One region of the Noviherbaspirillum saxi genome, then DNA from elsewhere that is predicted to be linked to it. Evidence: predicted binding sites of a transcription regulator. Region 1 holds the regulator's gene; each other region holds the start of a gene.

The links. The regulator LexA, encoded in region 1, represses DNA repair genes until DNA is damaged. The targets are predictions, from matches to a motif close to ACTGTATNNNNATACAGT.
Region 2: a site for LexA is predicted at 2,960-2,977, ahead of D3871_RS13490 (DUF4007 family protein). Genes of this name have one in related genera too.
Region 3: a site for LexA is predicted at 2,727-2,744, ahead of recA (recombinase RecA). Genes of this name have one in related genera too.

The regions. Positions count from the first base shown of each region.
Region 1 is NZ_QYUO01000001.1:1,510,724-1,517,539, forward strand. Features, by position in the region: gene D3871_RS07100 (DEAD/DEAH box helicase) at 1-831, opposite strand, end outside; gene D3871_RS07105 (inositol monophosphatase family protein) at 1,001-1,795, opposite strand; gene D3871_RS07110 (RNA methyltransferase) at 1,920-2,687, shown strand; gene lexA (transcriptional repressor LexA) at 2,800-3,462, opposite strand; gene rpsF (30S ribosomal protein S6) at 3,758-4,126, shown strand; gene priB (primosomal replication protein N) at 4,145-4,447, shown strand; gene rpsR (30S ribosomal protein S18) at 4,468-4,752, shown strand; gene rplI (50S ribosomal protein L9) at 4,780-5,232, shown strand; gene D3871_RS07140 (MarR family winged helix-turn-helix transcriptional regulator) at 5,504-5,770, opposite strand; gene D3871_RS07145 (replicative DNA helicase) at 6,021-6,816, shown strand, end outside.
Region 2 is NZ_QYUO01000001.1:2,862,185-2,869,000, forward strand. Features, by position in the region: gene D3871_RS13485 (ATP-binding protein) at 1-1,894, opposite strand, end outside; gene D3871_RS13490 (DUF4007 family protein) at 1,884-2,822, opposite strand; gene D3871_RS13495 (hypothetical protein) at 2,994-3,332, shown strand; one part of gene D3871_RS13500 (IS3 family transposase) at 3,384-3,657, shown strand; one part of gene D3871_RS13500 (IS3 family transposase) at 3,657-4,570, shown strand; gene D3871_RS13505 (helix-turn-helix transcriptional regulator) at 4,732-4,953, opposite strand; gene D3871_RS13510 (hypothetical protein) at 5,355-6,410, opposite strand.
Region 3 is NZ_QYUO01000001.1:944,006-950,821, forward strand. Features, by position in the region: gene D3871_RS04560 (sodium:solute symporter family protein) at 1-61, opposite strand, end outside; gene D3871_RS04565 (DUF4212 domain-containing protein) at 51-326, opposite strand; gene D3871_RS04570 (sensor histidine kinase) at 326-1,873, opposite strand; gene D3871_RS04575 (response regulator transcription factor) at 1,882-2,583, opposite strand; gene recA (recombinase RecA) at 2,824-3,885, shown strand; gene recX (recombination regulator RecX) at 4,161-4,622, shown strand; gene D3871_RS04590 (DUF2889 domain-containing protein) at 4,899-5,480, shown strand; gene sucC (ADP-forming succinate--CoA ligase subunit beta) at 5,525-6,691, shown strand; gene sucD (succinate--CoA ligase subunit alpha) at 6,706-6,816, shown strand, end outside.

The sequences.
Region 1 (6,816 bases):
GTGAATCGCCATGCCGGAGATGCCGTCCTTGCCGAGTTGCTCGACCAGTTTGTTGGCGCCGTGCTTCGTGCGCGTAAAAACCAGCACCTGTATCCACTCATTGGTTTTGATCAAATAGCTGAGGAGCGGATGCTTGCGATTGCGGTCGACCGGGTGGATCTTTTGTGCAATGACTTCCACTGTCGAATTGCGGCGGGCCACCTCGATCATCGCCGGAGAATTCAGCAGGCCGTCGGCCAGTGCCTTGATGTCATCGGAGAAGGTCGCCGAGAACAACAGGTTCTGACGTTGCTTGGGCAATGCGGCGAGCACCTTGCGAATGTCACGGATAAAGCCCATGTCAAGCATACGATCGGCTTCATCCAGGACCAGGATTTCAACATGCGACAAGTTGACGGTGCCTTGTTGCATATGGTCGAGCAGGCGTCCGGGTGTCGCGACGAGAATATCGACGCCATGATTCAACACTCTGATTTGCGGGTTGATATTGACGCCGCCGAAGATCACGGAGGAGGTGAGCTTGAGGTACTTGCCATACACACGGACACTTTCTTCCACCTGCGCAGCCAGTTCGCGCGTCGGGGTGAGGATAAGGGCACGAATCGGACGGCCGGTTTTGGCCTGTGTGCGTGGCTGCGCGTTCAGGCGCTGCAGGATGGGCAGCGTGAAGCCGGCGGTCTTTCCGGTGCCGGTTTGCGCGCCGGCGAGCAGGTCGCCGCCACATAACACTGCGGGGATCGCTTGCTTTTGAATCGGGGTCGGGCTGGTGTATCCCTGCTCGGTGACGGCACGGACAATTTCATCGGCAAGGCCGAGTTCGCTAAAAGACATGAAGACTCATTAAAAATATCGGCCTGTCACCGATCGATCGGTGCCAGTCGCAGGCAAATAGGTGGGGAGAGGAGAGGTCGCGGGGACAGCGGCGCGAAGACTGGAGAGGCGCAGCGTGCGTAACTGCATGACGTCATGAAGTTACGCCTCGAAGAATCAGGGGGAAAACCTATTTCGCGAATGGCGACAACAGGTGAACCATCTGGGCAAAGATCTTGGGGGATCCGGCAAGTACATTGCCTTTATACAGGTAATCGGACTCGCCGGCAAAGTTGCCGACGATGCCGCCGGCTTCGGTAATCAGCAATGATCCTGCAGCCATATCCCAGGTTTGCAGGCCTTTTTCAAAAAAACCATCGAGCCGGCCGGCAGCGACATACGCGAGGTCCAATGCGGCCGCACCGGGGCGGCGTAATCCGGCACATTTTTCCGTCATGATTTTGAACATCTGCATGTATTCGTCCAGACCTGCGCCCTCGCGGAATGGAAAGCCTGTGCCGATCAAGGCATCAGCCATCTTGTCACGACGACCGACGCGGATTCGCTTTTCATTGAGATAGGCACCGGCGCCTTTGCTAGCGGTGAACAGGTCGTTACGGTTAGGATCGTATACAACCGCCTGGGTGATCTGGCCGCGCTGCTGAAGCGCGATCGATACGCAGTATTGCGGAAAGCCGTGGATGAAGTTGGTGGTGCCGTCGATAGGATCGATGATCCAGACATTGTCGTTTTCGTCATGCAGGTTTTGTGACGGACCGGATTCCTCGGCAAGAATGGCGTGGTCGGGATAGGCGGTTTTTAACACCTCGATGATGGCCTGCTCGGCGGCTTGATCGACTTCCGTCACGAAATCGTTATGGCCTTTCTCGGTGACCTTGATGCGGTCGATGTCGAAAGAGGCCCTGTTGATGATCGAAGCGGCGCGGCGGGCAGCCTTTACCGCCGTATTGAGCATGGGATGCATAGAGGTTCCGTTAGAATTGCGGTACCGCCGCCTACCGCGTCCGGAACCACATTGAAGAATTAATGAGCGATGCGGTCGTTCGTGCATTGAAAAATTCACGCGCCGCGTAAGGTCGCTATTTTAAATGAACCAGCCACAAACCAACACTTCTCTTTTCGGCCGCCTTCGTTTTGTACTGGTCGATACCAGTCATCCTGGCAATATAGGTGCCGTCGCGCGCGCCATGAAAACCATGGGTTTTTCGCAACTTGTGCTGGTCAATCCGCGCTTTCCGGATGCCTTGCAACAGGAAGAAGCGATCGCCTTCGCCAGCGGTGCGCAAGATGTTCTTGCCGCAGCGAAAGTCGTTGATACAATTGAAGAAGCGCTACTAGGGTGTAACTTCGCTGCTGCCTTGAGTGCGCGACTGCGCGAGTATTCGCCGCCGGTGATGACGCCACGGACATTGGCGTCTGCTTTGTACGGTGATGTGACACTCAACGCGGCATTGGTTTTTGGCAGCGAGCGCTATGGATTGCCGAATCAGATCATCGAGAAATGCAATGTCTTGATCAATATCCCCGCCAATCCTGATTATTCTTCCTTGAATCTTGCGCAGGCAGTACAAATTCTTGCATATGAGGCCAGGCAAGCACAGGGCGGCGACAATGTTGCCCAATCGGTAATCGGATTTCAAGGAGATCCCGCCAGCATGGCGCAGATCGACGGCATGTACGCACACCTGGAAGAAGCCTTGGTGGCGGTTGAATTTCTCGATCCGACTAATCCAAAGAAGCTCATGTCTCGTCTGCGAAGGTTATTTTCGCGCACTCAACTCGAGACCGAGGAAGTGAATATCGTGAGAGGAATTGCACGTCACGTGCTCGCCAAGGTAACAAAGCTATCTAAATAAATAACTTGCTAACCTGCGGACCCGACATGGGCCAAGAAGGCAAGGCATATTAAATTAAATACCTGATGGCAACCTAAATTGCAATCAGGTATAGTTCGCAATCATTGAATGTTCAAGCCCAAGCTCGGAGCAGGCCAACAGCCAAACCTTCCAAAGCAAAATTTTCCTGGCTGGAATCGACACGGATCGGTTCGAAATCCGGATTCTCGGGCAGCAGCTCAATGACGGAACCGCTTTTCTTGTAACGTTTAACCGTTACTTCATCGCCAAGGCGGGCCACCACAATTTGTCCATTTTTTGCGCTGTCGACTTTTTTCACCGCAAGTAGATCGCCGTCCATAATGCCGGCATCGCGCATGGACAAACCGCGTACTTTGAGCAGGAAATCCGGTTTGGCCGAAAACAGAGAAGGATCGACGCTGTAGCTTGCCTCGATATGCTCCTGAGCAAGTATAGGCGAACCTGCGGCCACGCGTCCGACCAGTGGAAGACTAAGCTGCATCAGCGAGGGATGTGGAAGCGGCATTTGGCGTCCACCAAATAGGCTTGTCGTTTCTCCATGGATGTCCCGCAGGCGAATTCCCCGTGAGGTACCAGGCGAAATTTCTATTGCCCCCTTGCGTGCCAGCGCCTGTAGATGTTCCTCTGCAGCATTGGCGGATTTGAAGCCCAATTCAGTGGCAATTTCGGCTCGGGTAGGGGGGAAGCCGGTATTTTCGATCGCCTCCCTAATCAGGTTCAGGATCTGTTCCTGGCGTGCAGTGAGTTTAAGCATGTTCGCAATCGAGGAATCTGGCAAAGAGAAAGGCATATTGACTGAAGATCATCTTTCAGCGTTAGCGCTTCCTTAAGCCATGCTGTTGATATAGACAGGCTGTATTTTTATACAGCCCTTAAATGATTGCAAGGGAAGTTTTGCGATTTTTACGCGCGCGCCAAGTGATCAGCATTAAGCGCTTGAAATGATTGAGTTTTACCTGTTCGCAGGTTATGATAGCGGGCTTTCCTCTTCCCACACTCGTCTTGACGCCGAGGTGGGCGATTTTTAAATCCGTCCAAAAGGAGATTACATGCGTCATTATGAAATCGTATTTATTGTCCATCCCGATCAAAGCGAGCAGGTTCCTGCAATGATCGAACGTTACAAGGGCATCGTAACTGCTCGTAACGGCAAAGTGCACCGCGTTGAAGACTGGGGTCGTCGCCAGATGGCTTACATGATCCAGAAGTTGGCCAAGGCCCACTATGTCTGCATGAACATCGAGTGCGACAATGAAACTCTGGCTGAAATCGAAACCGGCTTCAAGTTTAACGATGCTGTCCTGCGCCACCTGACTGTCAAGATGAAGAAGGCTGAAACTGCGCCGTCGCCGATGATGAAGGCTGTGCAGAAGGAAGATGCTGCGAAGACTCAGCGTTCCGAAGCAGCCGCTGCGTAATTCTGTCAGTCGAGGAGAGTGAACCAGCTACGCCTGATAGCGGCCATTGCCGAGCGCGAAGTGTTGCGCTACACGCCGGCGGGCATACCGATCGTGTCGGCAAAATTGCTGCACGCCTCCGGACAGGTGGAAGCGGGTCTCCCGCGCCAGGTTGAGTTTGAAATTTCTGCGGTTGCCGCAGGTGAAATTTCAGGAAGGCTTAACAAGGCGGAGCTAGGTGAGACCATGGTATTCACTGGTTTCCTCGCACGTAAGAATCGCAATAGCAAAGGCCTCGTATTCCATATCACGGATTTCGAAGCTTATTCACCAGATCACTAGATACAGTACAGGAGCCAAACATGGCATTCGGTAAAAAATTCGATAAAAGCAAACTCAAGAACAAGCGTCAGCAGCAGAATCCTCTGTTCAAGCGCAAGAAATTCTGCCGCTTCACCGCCGCCGGCGTTGAGCAAGTTGACTATAAGGACGTGGACACCCTGAAGGATTTCGTTCAGGAAAATGGCAAGATCATGCCGGCACGTCTGACCGGTACAAAAGCACACTACCAGCGTCAAGTTGACACTGCGATCAAGCGCGCACGCTATCTCGCGTTGCTGCCTTACACCGATCTGCACAACGCCTAATTGACGACTGAAGAATAGGAGAAAAACATGCAAGTCATTCTGTTGGAAAAAGTCGTTAATCTCGGCAATATGGGTGAAGTCGTACGCGTGAAGGACGGTTACGCTCGTAACTTCCTGATTCCCCAGCGCAAGGCACGTCGTGCTACAGCTACTGCAGTTGCAGAATTTGAAGCAAAGCGTGCAGACCTGGAAAAAGCAGCTGGCGAAAAGCTGGCAGCAGCTCAGGCTCAAGGTGAAAAGCTGAACGGTACGACTGTTCGGATCGCTCAAAAGGCTGGCGTTGATGGCCGTCTGTTCGGTTCCGTAACCAATGCCGATATCGCTGCCGCGGTATCCAAGCAAGGTTTCCCGGTCGAGAAGGCGCAGATCCGCATGCCGCAAGGCCCACTGAAGGTCGTTGGCGATCACACTATCGCGGTCGCACTGCATACCGACGTCGTGGTCGACATCACGATTGCTGTGGTTGGCGAGCAAGCCTAAGCAGTTTTGGCATTCAATAAAAAAGCCGGCGCAAGCCGGCTTTTTTATTGCGCTCGTCCTCTTCGGCGTGCACTGCGTATGGCGCAGTCTTTGATGGCGTTTTATTTCATGGCGTCTCAGTCTGATTTATCGAAGGTTTTATCGAATAGGGGACTTATGCGTGCAGAGTTCGTCATGCGCTAATCAGGCATTTGTGATCATACGACATAGAAAACCCTTGAACTGTGTAACCTCCGCGTCAGTGAATCCTTTCAGGTGATGATTCAACGCATCAACGGTTACCTGAATCATCTGGTCTGCGATGTTCTTTCTCGGTCAAGGCGACATCAATCATGGGGCGGTCGACGGTGCTGCGTGCACACTCGATAAAGCCCTTGTCTTCAAGCCGGTCAAATGAACGAGTCCATGCTCCGGTATCGGTTGCGAGTTCACGTGCAAGATCGGATGCAGCGTTGGACTTTCCATATAGCAGTTTCATGAAGATGGCGACCTGGGCATGAGTAATATCGAATTCGGCCAGCCGACGATCTTTGGTCAACGACAGCTGCCCTCCCGCCCGTCAAGCAGATAGCCGATACTCTCGATCGATGAATGGGTTTCCAGGCTATATCGTTGGTATATGATGTTGTTATGGAAACAAATAATATCGGCAATACAGGTGTCTCGGCAGTAAATGTCAAGGCAGTCGACGCTAAGCCAAGGAACTAGCGTCGCTAAAGTCGTCACACCACTGTAATATTCCCGGACGGGCGCGCGTGGTGCACGGGCGAAAAGGTATAATTCGCGCCATGAATACACGCTCCGATCCTCAACTGGATGCGCTCCGCGTTCCTCCACATTCGATTGAAGCTGAACAGTCCGTATTGGGCGGTTTGCTGCTTGATAATGCGGCATGGGATCGCATTGCAGATTTCGTGCACGAAGATGATTTTTACCGGTATGACCACCGCATCATCTTTCAGCACATCGTCAAACTGATCAATGCCACCAGACCGGCAGACGTCATTACGGTTTTCGAAGCATTGGGCGGCAGTGGCAAGGCCGAAGAAGTCGGCGGCCTGACCTATCTGAATGCGCTTGCCCAAAACACGCCATCGGCTGCAAATATTCGTCGCTATGCGGAAATTGTGCGTGATCGTGGCGTGCTGCGAAAACTCATCACCGTGTCCGATGAGATTTCCGGACAGGCCTTCAATCCGCAAGGCAAGGAAGTAAAGCAGCTTCTCGATGAGGCCGAATCGAAAATCTTTGCGATCGCGGAAGAGGGTGCTCGCGGCGCGCAAGGGTTCCTGGAAATCCAGCCATTGCTGACCCAAGTGGTCGAACGTATCGACGAGCTGTACAACCGCGACAATCAGAATGACATTACCGGCGTCCCGACCGGGTTCGTGGATCTCGACCGCATGACTTCCGGCCTGCAGCCGGGAGATCTGATCATCGTGGCAGGGCGCCCGTCGATGGGTAAGACCGCGTTCTCGATCAATATCGGCGAGAACGTCGCGATCGAAAGCGGCTTGCCGGTCGCCATATTTTCCATGGAAATGGGTGGGACGCAGCTCGCAATGCGTATGCTCGGCTCCGTCG
Region 2 (6,816 bases), 1.4 Mb from region 1:
AAGTCGCGCTATGAAACGCCTCGCGCAGTTCGTCCGACAGCATGGAACGTGTGGCTTGGGTCCTAGAGGCAATCTCGCGCATCGCGATATCATCGCCGTCGAGTTGCTGACTATTCTTCCGAACATATTCCAGAGCCGCAAGTTCGCCGACTAAATCCTCGATTCGATCAGCGTTCGTCGGGGCGCCTACTAGCAGTCCTCGACCTTGTGCGATCTTTGCCAATTTCTTGGTCATTTTTAGACGTGCGTCTGCGTCTACATGCAGGTCGCGTTGTGCCAGTACGAGAAGGAATTCTCCGCACTGGCTTCGTCTTGGGGCGAATTTAGTTAGGTAGGATTCGACCTGTGTCTCGTGGATAATATTCCGCGAGAACCACCGCATGGCGCCGGTATTCCAATAGTGACGGCGAGCCGTAACAGGCCCAAGATCGACCAGGTCGCTCATCCTCGACAGGTCTATCGCGCCTAGTTGTGTTTTGGCGTCACGAACCGCCGCCTCAATGTCAAAATCGCTGCCCGCGTAGACGCCATACGCCTCCAGATGCTTGCGGTAGATGAGAATCGATGCAGATGTGAGTTCGTTGAAAGCCTGTTCGATCGACTTTTGGTCGGACGAGTTGACGCAAGCCACGAGAAGATCTTTCTCGGCAGCCAACCCTGAACCATTGCGCAGAATCTCGATCAGCCCGACCGTTTTTACCAGCTCGACATGCAGGCACGAGAACCTTGCCTCTGCACGTTCAATGGCCTCAGCGCAGATTGCCCAGCGATGGCCGTCGGGTGAGGCCGCAATCGCAGGCTCAAAATTGGCCCGCAGATAGTCCCAGAATTGATGCGGCCAATAGTAGCTCGCCGGACTTGCGTCAAGACCGCGAATCACTTCGGTGAAGCCTAGGGGCTCCGCAGACGCCAAGAAGCTAAAAACGCTACGCTCGTTTTGCCCGAAGCGTTTTTTGGAGGCCGGGCCGAGCATTGCCGCAGTGACGGGATGCAGAGGCCAACAGGCGTCGAGCAGATCCTTGATATCCGAAGCAGCGCTTGGTCGGCGTTTGCGAATGACCTTTGCCACACGCTCGGCAACTTTGGACGACGTGCGCTGATGATCCAAGTTGACTTGCAATGCGCGCCCAATGAGGGACACCATCTCGTCGGAGCCCGCCACCAGTGGGATATCGACGTACCGTCCTTGCACCTTTGCCCACTCTTGCTGCGTTGCTTGGCCAAGGCGTGAGGCATATTGCTCAAACGACTGATGGAGGATGCCGATGACGACCAAGTTGCCTTTGCAACGGCTCGCCGCCTCCGCAAGCTCTTGATAGAAGCCGATATCTTCGCCAGTTTGAGCAGCGTATTCCAGGAATTTGCCCAGCTCGTCGACAATTAAAAGGACGCCGCCTACGTCATCGCGTGTTTCGGCCGCGCGTACCAATTCGGCCACTACGTCACGCCGCCCATCCGTTTGGGGCTTACGCCCGCGTGTGCCACGAAGGCGAGAATCAATGGCAGAACCAATTTCATCAATGATCGAGGTACGCTTGCCGACGACGGGCAACACTGCCCAAGGCTTTCTGCCGCCAAAAAACTTTTGTATGCCGTCGCCGGCGCCGATGGCGAGCGCCGAGCGTGCCGCCTTCCGAACCGGTGCGTCTCCGCCTGCAATAGAGGCTAAGGCAAGCGCCAACGAAGATTTACCTCCGCCGTACGGACCGGTCCAAGTAAAAGCCCTCTGCTGCGTATTGACCAAATGATTCGCGGTCGTTTCCAGGACGGTTTGTGCCGAGGGCTGCAAAATGTATCCCTGCATTGCATCGACACGCCCGAAATCGGCGTCCAATCGAATCGACCGCAAAAACTGCCGATTGACGTCAATGTGATCTGAAAGCTTATCGACCATAAGCCCTCCGCAATATTTCTTTCATCTTTTCTTTCATCGGCTCCTTGCCGACGCGGCTGACTTGGCGAATGCCAGCTGAATCAGTCCACTCCAGATAGGCGCGGGTAACATCGAAAATTCGCGACAGTCGATCGCCTACGGAATCTTCGTCCAGTTTGAAGACCCGCCCAGGTGAACCGTAGTCATGGGCAATCGAATTGAACGATAGTGTCGATTGCGTGTTTTTCGCCGCGGCCTCCCAGCGGCTCCAAAAATCGAGGAGTGCGAACGCAAACACCTCGTCTGGAAGGGAATATTGCGGCCCACGATGAAAATGATAGGTGTCTTTCGCACTCATGGAGAGCAGACCCAGGTCGGAAAGTAACGGCTCCGCGCTATCCTCTGTCGCGTTTTTCAACGCAACGGAGGTGTAGCTGCGGAGGCATACCTCGACATCTCGGGCGAGCGTCGTATTCGAACGGACCGCTTTATTCGCCTCCGCATACTCGTCTATTAATGCCACTACGTCGGCCGAGCGGAAGGACTGACCCTGCAAATAGTTAAAAACGACATACCAAGTGGCCGAACGTGCCGCCCTGCCGGCAAGCATCCAATGAACAAGCCATATGGTCGCCTCACGTTCGAGATACGGGTCGCAACCGCGCACGCCAAAGAGAAGGTCGCCGATCTCTCCGCGGGTAAAGCCATCCTTGCCCGCCTTGCGAATCACATCGCATGCGAGTGCCCAATGTTTGATCGACGACACCATGTTTTTACCGACGCCGAAACGTTGGATAGCCTCGTCGTCGGCGAACACACCCTTCGGGGCGTACTCCGGATATGGTTCAATTTGGGAGAATGCCTTGCGCAACCAAAGTTGCCGCAGCGGAAAAGTTTCGTGCCCAGAGAATACGGGCTCGATATCGGCAGGGAATCGAATTATTGTCATAGACTGGAGACTTCTGCCAGTTAGTAAGCGTTTCAACTGGTGAAGTCTACCAGCTTGACCGATGGTCAGCTAGAGGAGAAACCCGTTTTGTTGCAGTTTTACCCAGGGAAATGAGCCTTTTTGCTCATTTTTAAGATACTGTACACCCATACAGCTCTATAGTTGATAAAAATGAGCATTTTGCTTCTACCAGCCCTAAGCAATCGGTTGTCGGAGATTGAAGCCGCGCCACGTTCGTGGTTGGATGGCCATTCCTTTTCCTCCGAACTTGATGCACTAGCGTCAAACACCGCCAATCTGACCGATGAAGAGCGGCGCGGCTGCATTGCCGAGATCATCGCCCACCGCTTCCACCCAACTACGCCCGCAGATCGAGGTCCTTGGGACTCATATTTCGGACCGACGTCATCTGGGACGGATCAGAACGGAAATGAAGTCTATATTCCTGACGCAAAGCAGATCGACGCAGAGATTATCGAATATTGGAAGGTGCGCTCTGTAGTGGTCTAATTTGCGCAGACACCTCGATAAGTGGATCATTTCACTTATGAGGAGTTTTTGATGACGAAGAATCGCAAGAAACGCAGGGAATTCGACACCAGTTTCAAACTGGAAGTGGTGCGGATGGTGAAGGATCAAGGGGTGAGCGTGTGCGATGTGTGTCGCACGATGGATCTGGGAGAGACAGCGGTCCGGCGCTGGATCAGGCAATACGAAACGGAATTGAACGGGCAATCGGGCATAGGCAAGCCGCTGACGGCCGAGCAGCAACGAATCCGGCAGCTGGAAGCCGAGAATCGGCAGCTGCGCATGGATAACGATATTTTAAAAAAGGCTTCGGCCTTCTTTGCCCGCGAACTGAAATGACTTACCGGCTCATTCAGCAATTGCAACAGAAGGCCATCCCTGTGACGCACGCATGCCGGATATTGGAAGTCAGCCGCGCTGGTTACTATCAGCATCGGCAGCGTGGGCCACGCCAGACTGATGTCGTGGCGACGGTTGAGCTCAAAGCGGTCTTTGCGGCCAGCGGGCAAGCCGATGGCAGCCGGCGGCTGGTAAGCGCCTTACAGGCGCAGGGACGCACGCTTGGTCGTTATCGGGTGCGGCGCTTGATGAGTGAAGCAGCGTTGCGCCCGGTGTGGAAGCGCAAGTTCGTCCACACCACTGACAGCAAGCACGACTTGCCGGTAGCGGAAAATCTGCTGGATCGTCAGTTCGATGTGGCGGCGCCGAATCAAGCCTGGACTTCGGATATTACCTATGTGCGAACCCGGCAGGGCTGGCTCTATCTGGCGGCAGTCATGGATCTGTTCTCACGCAAGATCATCGGCTGGGCCATGGCACCGACCATGCCAACCGAGTTGGTCGCTGCCGCTCTACGCATGGCCCTGCAGCAGCGCAAGCCGCCGCCCGGATTGCTGCTGCATTCAGATCGTGGCAGCCAATATGCCAGTCTGGAATATCAGGCCTTGCTCGGTCGGCACGGCATCCGCTGCAGCATGAGCCGCAAGGGCAATTGTTGGGACAACGCCGTGATGGAACGCTTCTTTTTGAATTTGAAAATGGAGCGCGTTTGGCAGCGCGACTATGCGAATCACGGCGAGGCCCAACGCGACATCACCGAGTACATCGTCAGCTTCTACAACGGTGTCCGATTGCACTCAACTTTGGGTTATCTGTCGCCCGTCGCCTACGAGCGGACAAGGGCAACAACACCACCTATCTTGGTGTCTGAAATTACTTGACCACTACAATATCGACAAGCCGTCCCAAATGATCACCGCGTTGGGCATTCTGGCGCATTCATTGGCGTCGAATGACGAGTCGGCGACCCGCTTGGGTAGCGGTGATAACCGTGCGCGCGCATCCTGTATGGATAGGCAGGATGTGCGCGCATTTCACGACTTCATCTTTTTTCGACACGGCTCGCCTTCACGCGCGACTCCGCCCACGCCGCGATCTCGCTGCGTATCCATGCAGACGAGCGAGTCGACAATTTCACCGGCGCCGGGAACTCCCCCTTCTTGATCGCCGCATAGATACTGCTTCTGGACTTCCCGCTCAGTGCCAGTACCTCCGGCAATCGCATGAAGCGGATTTCCTGCCGTGACGCCGATTCAGTTTCCATGTTTTTCTCCTTTCGATTTCAAATTAAATTAAATGAATGAATTGCGATATCAAGGGCGCACGTCGCTTGCCGCAAAGCGCTTGTAACCGCACGCCAACGCCTTTCAAAAAGGGATGCGTTTCTGCCGTATAGAACGTTCCTCAAGACACCAGGATGCACGGCGCAACGCGTCTGCGGGCCGTTTCTCAGAATTGGAAACAGATGGCACAGGCGGCGACTGTCTCGGAACGCGAACGCCAGTTCAAATGCATGAATGCGGCACAACAATGCCGATCGTCAGCTGCGTTGGCCTGAAAAATACACATAGCGCCGAACGCGATACTGTGCGAGGCATCCGTGATGCCTGTTCCGATACGCGAACAGAGGACGCCCGTATGACAATCGCACGCTGAACGTGCCTGTCATTTCTTCGTCTCTGCACGGGGATCTGGCCTTCCCTGTGCTACGGCTCTCGCCTCTCGGGACCAGCTCGTGCCAACAGGGTTGACAACGGATGCCATTCGGCGGGTGTTTTCACGGGCTGGCTTTACCGCATTTGGCGGAGGGGACACCAGCTCCCCGAGACTCTGGCGAGAAATGCGCGGCAAGCCGGCCTCCGGGGTGGTAAGTCCATCCAGTTGTCGCGCCCCCGTCGCTGACAAGATCGAGCCGTCCGCCAAAAGGCCTCGCTGACTGTCATCTGACGTGTCGCGACTGCGTCGCCGCAAACTGCTCGGCCACCTGGCGTAATCCCGCGCGGTACGTACCGCTTTGCGCTCCGTCTCCCATGCCAGCACCGTACCGGCAATCTGCAGAACGGCACGCTTGAAATGCTTCTTGCGCCGGTCGGCCGTATTGCCGCTGATGAGATTGACGGCCGCCAGCGTTTCCAGCATCACCATCAGTTGATCGATCTTCAGCACGAGCTTCAGATAACGCAGTTCGTCGCTTGAGATCACGTGTGCGCTGACCACGATCGGCTCGTCCGCATATTCGACCGATCGCACGACGCCGTTGTCCTCGCACAGCTTCTTTGCTGCCGCGATTTCCCGCTTCGCCTGATCCATGCACTGGTCGATGCGTTTCCGGATGTCCTGCTCGACGCTGTCGACCACTTCCTTCGGAAACTGCTGACGCGCCTGCGCCAGCATGATGAACATGTTCGCCTGAAAGCTGTTGAAGCTGCGCGCGAACACGCGCTTGATCTCGGGGCTGCGCAATACGACGTCGAACGGAATATGACTGCCTTCATACCGGGTCAGGCGCGACTTTGCAATCTTCGCCAGCATCCGGGCGTTGAATTCGTCCGGATCGCATTCAATTGCCGTGCTGTTTGCCATCTTCAATTGCCCTCCACTCGCATGCGCGCCAATGGATGTTCCCGGTAGCCCGAGGAACAGACTATATGCGCTGACGCTATTCCGACCGAACGGCTTGATCCAGCTGAAATCAAGGAGTTCAGAGTGGGATTTCGGCATCAGCAACGCAATTGCCGCGAAGCGCACTGGCCAGCGACGTCTCGGGACGGAGCAGACAGTCCAACTGCGCTTTCCGTTTGCCCAATGACGCCTCGGGTATGACTGGAAAGCTGCTGTAGAACCTCCAGGGTCATGCTGGAGAGCTACCGACGAACATCCCGGCACGCGTCCTTCACAAACTCGCACCTGGCAACTTCTGCGTAACCACTGAGGAACGACGCACACGCCATTTTTCTTCGCCAGACCGTGTAGCGCAGAACCAGAGGACAGCCTTCGTCGCGGGTCAAGTGCCGGCGCGGCGTGGCGGCCGACCAGGAATTGTTAGACAACACGTCGGCCACCAATTAGGCCGTCATCCGGAGCTATTTTGCATGGCGCATCAAGTCGCCGCCTTGACAGGTGCGCG
Region 3 (6,816 bases), 570 kb from region 1:
AGCCGAGCGTGTACCAGCTGTAATAGATAGAGAGGCGGCGTGAAAACGATTTATTCGGCATCGGCAGGCTCATCGTCAAGCAGCCGGTCGAGGCGGCTCATGTGTTGCATATAAACGGCGACAATCACTAGGTACAACACCGTCAAGCCCTGGCCTGCCATATAAAAGGAAAATGGCCAGCCCAGGATGGTAAAGCCGGATAGTTCGCGCGCGAAGAAAGTCAACCCGAACGTCATCGAAAACCATATCGCAATCAGCACGCCGGTAAAACGCCGCACGCGGCGCCAATACAGGGCGCGGCGATACAAGACGGTCTGGGCATCCATCAGCCGATATCCTCGATGAAGTCGGGCCGCTGTTCCATGCGCAGGATGACGCGGAACAGGCTGCCCGGACGCTTGGGATCATGGCAATGCGGGTTGTTATAGATTTCGACCGTCGCTCCGTGCTGCTGGGCGATCTCGCGCACGATCGACAAACCGAGGCCGCTGCCCTCGACATTGCTGCCCAGGATGCGATAGAAACGCTCGAAGACGTGGCCGCGCTCGGCCGGTGGAATGCCTGGGCCGGTGTCCTCGACTTCAAGTATCGCCTGCTCTTCGGTCACGTTGGCACGCACGCGTACCGTGACGCTGCCGCCTGCCGGGGTGTACCGCAGCGCATTGTCGATCAGATTACTGAGCAACTCGCGCAGCATTACCGCGTTCCCCGTCACCATGATCGGGTGGCCGGGCTGTTCGAAACCGAGATCGATACGCTGGGTGAAGGATTGCTGCACCCAATCGTGCACGACATTGCGCGCCAGTTCCGACAGTTCCAGCGGCATGAGCGGTTTGGATTCCGGTGTCTCATTTTCCGCGCGTGCCAGGGCCAGCAATTGATTGACCAGGCGTGTCGCCGTTTCCGAGCTTTTTGATAATTGTTCGAGGGAGCGGTGGATTTCATCCGGACGGGTTTCGCGCAACGCCAGCTCGGATTGCATGCGCATGCCGGCCAGAGGCGTCTTCATCTGATGCGCAGCGTCGGCAATGAAGCGCTTCTGCATTTCTATGCTTTGCGATAGGCGCTCAAGCAAGTCGTTGAGCGACCGCACGAGCGGAGAAATTTCTTCCGGCACCTGACCTGATTCGATCGGACTCAAATCATCCGGCCGTCGGGCACGGATGCGTTGCTGCAGTTCCGCCAGCGGCGACAAGCCCCGTGACAGTGCGAACCACACCAGGGCCAAAGCGATGGGCAGGATGATGAACTGCGGCAGGATCACGCCCTTGATGATTTCATTGGCCAGTTGGGCGCGCTTGTCCAGCGTTTCGGCCACCTGTACCAGTGCCACATACGGCTCTCTTGCCTTGGGCGCATTGCGCGAGCGCCTGAGATCGACATACACATAGGCGACCCGCACCTCGGTGCCGCGCATGGTATCGTTGCGCAGCTTCACCGCACCGGTCGGCGGTCGTTCCTCATCGACGGGCAGCGGCAGATCATCGTCGCCGTCGATGAATTCCCCCTTGGGACCGATAATCTGAAAAAAGACATTGTCGATATCATCGGCGCGCAGGATATCGCGCGCGGGGCCCGGCAATTGCGGCACCACTTTGCCGTTGACTTCCTTTACCTGCTGGGCGAGAACGATCACATTGTCGTCAAGCGCGCGGTCGAAAGGATGGTTGGCGATCGATTTGGCGACGAGATAAGTGATGGCAATGCTCATCGGCCACAGCAACAGTAGCGGTACCAGCATCCAGTCGAGGATTTCTCCGAAGAGAGAGCGCTGTATATGCTCTTCCGGTTGGGTCGCAACATCGTCATAGGCCGCGAGCGGAGACAGTTCGGAAGCGGTCGGGCTGCCATCCTCACGCGGGGTGTCGCTCATGAGTCGGATCAGCTTGATGCCGGCGCACCATGTGCCGCAGCATCGGAATATTTCTCAAGGCAATAACCAAGGCCGCGCACCGTCGCGATCCGTACGCCGCCCAATTCGATCTTCTTGCGCAGGCGATGCACATACACTTCGATGGCGTTGTTGCTGACCTCTTCGCCCCACTCGCACAAGTGGTCGACCAGCTGTTCCTTCGATACGAGGCGGCCGGTGCGCTGCAAAAGCACTTCCAGCAGGCCGAGTTCGCGGGCCGACAAGTCCAGCATCTGCTCGTTCATGTAGGCGATACGTCCGACCTGATCGTAGGATAGCGGCCCATGCTTGATGACCGTAGGGCCGCCGCCGGCGCCGCGCCGCGTCAGCGCGCGCACCCGTGCTTCGAGTTCCGACAAGGCAAACGGCTTGGCCATGAAATCATCGGCACCCAAGTCCAGTCCCTTTACCCGCTGTTCGACCGAATCGCCGGCTGTAAGAATGAGCACCGGCAGGTGTGAATTACGTGCGCGCAGCCGGCGCAGCACTTCCAGACCCTGCATTTTCGGCAAGCCAAGATCCAGGATCAGCAAGTCGAAATCTTGGGTGGAGAGTGCGGAATCCGCTTCCAGGCCGTTTTTCACGCAATCGGTCGCATACCCGGATTGCCGCAAGGAGCGAGTGAGGCCATCGGCTAGTACACTGTCGTCTTCGGCAAGAAGGATGCGCATGATAGAAAGAACCGCAATCTAAGATAAGTAAGTCTATTGCCTTTAATCCATGTCGGCAAGGCGGCTGATTCCTTGGAGGCGGCAGCCACGCCTACCATCTTAATAAAGTTTGTCGGGATTGGAAAATCCTGCTTGCATCAATCACTGTTTTTTTATACAGTATGCCTTGTGACGTTGAAAGGCGCCTCAATATCCGAGACTCGCTATTCATTAATATTTAACCGTCGAAAGAACACTGTTATGGACGAAAAGAAAGCAGCGCAAAATCCCGAAAAAAGCAAGGCTCTTGCGGCAGCGCTTGCGCAGATTGAAAAGCAGTTTGGCAAGGGCTCCGTGATGCGCATGGTGGACGGCGCCGTTGCGGAAGAAGTGCAGGTGGTTTCGACGGGCTCGCTCGGTCTCGATATCGCACTCGGCGTTGGCGGCCTGCCACGTGGCCGTGTCGTTGAAATCTATGGTCCGGAATCTTCCGGTAAAACAACGCTGACCCTGCAGGCAATTGCAGAGATGCAGAAACTTGGCGGCACCTGTGCCTTTATCGATGCCGAACATGCGCTGGACGTGGTGTATGCCCAAAAACTGGGTGTCAATCTCTCTGAGTTGCTGATCTCTCAGCCTGACACAGGCGAGCAGGCGTTGGAAATCTGCGATGCGCTGGTGCGCTCCGGTAGCGTCGACCTGGTTGTTGTCGACTCGGTAGCGGCATTGACGCCACGTGCGGAAATCGAAGGCGACATGGGCGATTCCCTGCCTGGCTTGCAAGCGCGACTGATGTCCCAGGCGCTGCGTAAATTGACAGGCAGCATCAACCGTACCAATACCCTCGTTATCTTCATCAACCAGATTCGTATGAAGATCGGTGTGATGTTCGGTAATCCGGAAACGACGACCGGCGGCAATGCGCTGAAGTTTTACGCCTCCGTGCGTCTGGATATCCGCCGCACCGGTTCCATCAAGTCGGGCGACGAAGTCATTGGTAACGAAACCAAGGTGAAGGTAGTCAAGAACAAAGTCGCTCCGCCGTTCAGGGAAGCGCATTTTGACATTCTGTACGGAGAAGGTACTTCCCGTGAAGGCGAGATCCTGGATCTGGGCTCTGAAGCAAAGATCGTCGAAAAATCGGGCGCCTGGTACAGCTATAACGGCGAACGGATTGGGCAAGGCAAGGACAATGCACGCAACTACCTGAAAGAGCACCCGGAACTGGCTCGCGAAATTGAAAATAAGGTACGTGCATCGCTGGGCGTTCGGGAATTGCCCCCAACTGCAGCCGAAACTGCTACCGCATCAGACTCCGAGTAACCAGCAACAATGACGTGATTGTGTAGGGCGCATACCTGGTGCTCCCACACATCCTTAACTGCTTACTTCACGTGAAAGAGCCCGCGCCTGTCGCCGGAATATTTCATTGGCGTGCGAAGCAATGGCACCTGAATGCAGTGCTATGCTGCATTCAGATGCCATTATCGAGCAGCCTGTGGCACGAATGGCAATCCTTGTGGGTCGCGAGCCGCAAGGGCCAAACGGCCACTTCTTCCGGAGGTTGCGGAAGCCGATGAATTTTTAGCGCATATATCATGGCAAAATTGCAAATGAGCCTGAAGGCGCGGGCTCTGAAGTATTTATCCGCACGTGAACACAGCCGACTGGAACTAGGCCGCAAGCTGGCGCGCTATGCGCAGGATGGCGACGACATCGAAGCTTTGCTCGATTGGCTTGAAACATCCAAATTTCTATCCCAAACACGTTTTTCCGAATCGCTGATTCATCGTCGCGTAGCGCGCTTCGGGAATTCCCGTATCTTGTCCGAGCTCCAAATGCATGGCATTGCCGGCGATGCGCTTGGAGATATCAAAGCCAGCCTTTCGCAAGATGAGGCTTCCCGTGCGCGCGAAGTGTGGAGCAAGCGTTTCAAACAAGCGCCAGCCGATGCGGTCGAGCGTGCAAAGCAAATGCGCTTTCTGCAGCAACGTGGTTTTTCCAATGCTGCGATTCAGGCGGCCATGCGTGCCGCTGAAGAAGATGCAGACACGCTATAACCCTTCCAAGCCTGTAAGTGCAAGATATACCTTTTACCCAAGGTCTGGATATTCGTTGCGTGAATGACATAATCAAGAAGTTCTGTCATTTGTGCAAAAGCTTCCCCTCGCCAGCATTCTTCCCGTCTGAAAATACCAGGATGGCGATTCGCGCAATTCCTGTGCTACACTTTCGTGGTTTTTGCAGCGCCGCATGAGCGGCTGCTGTCGTAGAAACTGCGACAGCGACACGCAAATGCGGCAATTTTTATAGCCGCTTCACAGGCATTGGTCGTTATGCCCTTATCTCCGCCGTCTTCCCGCCGTGCGTTAAAGCACACGCGCGCAATCCAGATCGAAGCGTTCGCTCGCGACGATGGCTTGTGGGATCTCGACGCGCATATCTCCGATATCAAGACACGAGACAGCAAGCTTGCCTCAGGCATCCGCCAGGCAGGTGACCCGATCCATAGTCTCTACCTGCGCATCACCATCGACTTGCAACTGAATGTGGTCGAAGCCGAAGCTGTCTCTGACGCAGTACCGTATCCAGGCCATTGCGACGCCATAGGCCCCGACTATAAAAAGCTGATTGGCCTGAACCTGATGAAAGGGTTTCGCGACGGCGTCAAACGGCGGCTGTCCGGCACCAGCGGTTGCACGCATCTCACGGAGCTGGCGCAAGTGTTGCCGACCGCTGCCATTCAGGCTTTTGCCGGCGATGTCATCGACACCCGCGACGGCGCTTCCACGGACGACCAGACTCATAAGCCATTTCAATTAGACCGCTGCCATGCCTTGCGCACGGATGGCGAAGCGGTCGCGAAGTATTACCCGCGCTGGGCGGTAAAACCACAGGCAGTATCCGAATCAAGTTAATTTCAACAAGGTTATTTTTACTAAGCGTCTGAAGGGAAGCTCGCATGAAAATCCATGAGTATCAGGGCAAAGAAATCCTCCGTAAGTACGGAGTGACGGTTCCGCGCGGTATCCCGTGCTTTTCCGTAGAAGAAGCGGTCAAGGCGGCCGAAACTCTTGGAGGCCCGGTCTGGGTCGTCAAGGCGCAGATCCACGCGGGTGGCCGCGGCAAGGGCGGCGGCGTCAAGGTGGCCAAGTCGCTCGACCAGGTCAAGGAATACGCTGACGCGATCATGGGCATGCAGCTCGTCACGCACCAGACCGGCCCGGATGGTCAGAAGGTACGTCGCCTGCTGATCGAAGAAGGCGCCGACATCAAGAAAGAACTGTACGTCAGCATGGTGACCGACCGTGTCAGCCAGCGCGTGGTCTTGATGGCCTCCAGCGAAGGCGGCATGGATATCGAAGAAGTCGCGGAAAAGCATCCTGAACTCATCCACAAGGTCGTGATCGATCCGGCTACCGGCCTGACCGATGCCGATGCGGATTCCATCTCCGCCAAAATCGGCGTACCGGCCGGCTCCATCGCCGATGCACGCAAGCAACTGCAAGGCCTGTACCAAGCCTACTGGGAAACCGATTCCTCGCTGGCCGAAATCAACCCGCTGATCCTGACCGGCGACGGCAAGGTCATCGCACTCGACGCCAAGTTCAATTTCGACTCCAATGCACTGTTCCGTCGTCCCGACATCGTCGCGATGCGCGATCTGGACGAAGAAGATCCGGCGGAAGTCGAAGCTTCCAAGTTCGATCTGGCCTACATTTCCCTCGACGGCAACATCGGCTGCCTGGTGAATGGCGCCGGTCTGGCCATGGCCACCATGGACACCATCAAGCTGTTCGGCGGCGAGCCGGCCAACTTCCTCGACGTCGGCGGCGGCGCGACAGCAGAGAAGGTCACTGAAGCCTTCAAGATCATGCTGAAGAACCCCGGCCTCAAGGCCATCCTGGTCAACATCTTCGGCGGCATCATGCGCTGCGACGTGATCGCCGAAGGCGTGATCACCGCATCCAAGGCCGTTTCCCTCAAGGTGCCGCTCGTCGTGCGCATGAAGGGTACCAACGAAGACCTCGGCAAGAAGATGCTGGCCGAATCCGGCCTGCCGATCATCTCGGCCGACACCATGGAAGAAGCCGCGCAGAAGGTCGTTGCTGCGGCCAACGGAAAATAATCGAGGGAAGATAAATGTCGATTCTGATCAATAAAGACACCAAAGTCATTACGCAAGGCATCACCGGCAAGACCGGCCAGTTCCACACACGCATGTGCCGCGACTACGCGAATGGCAAGAATGCA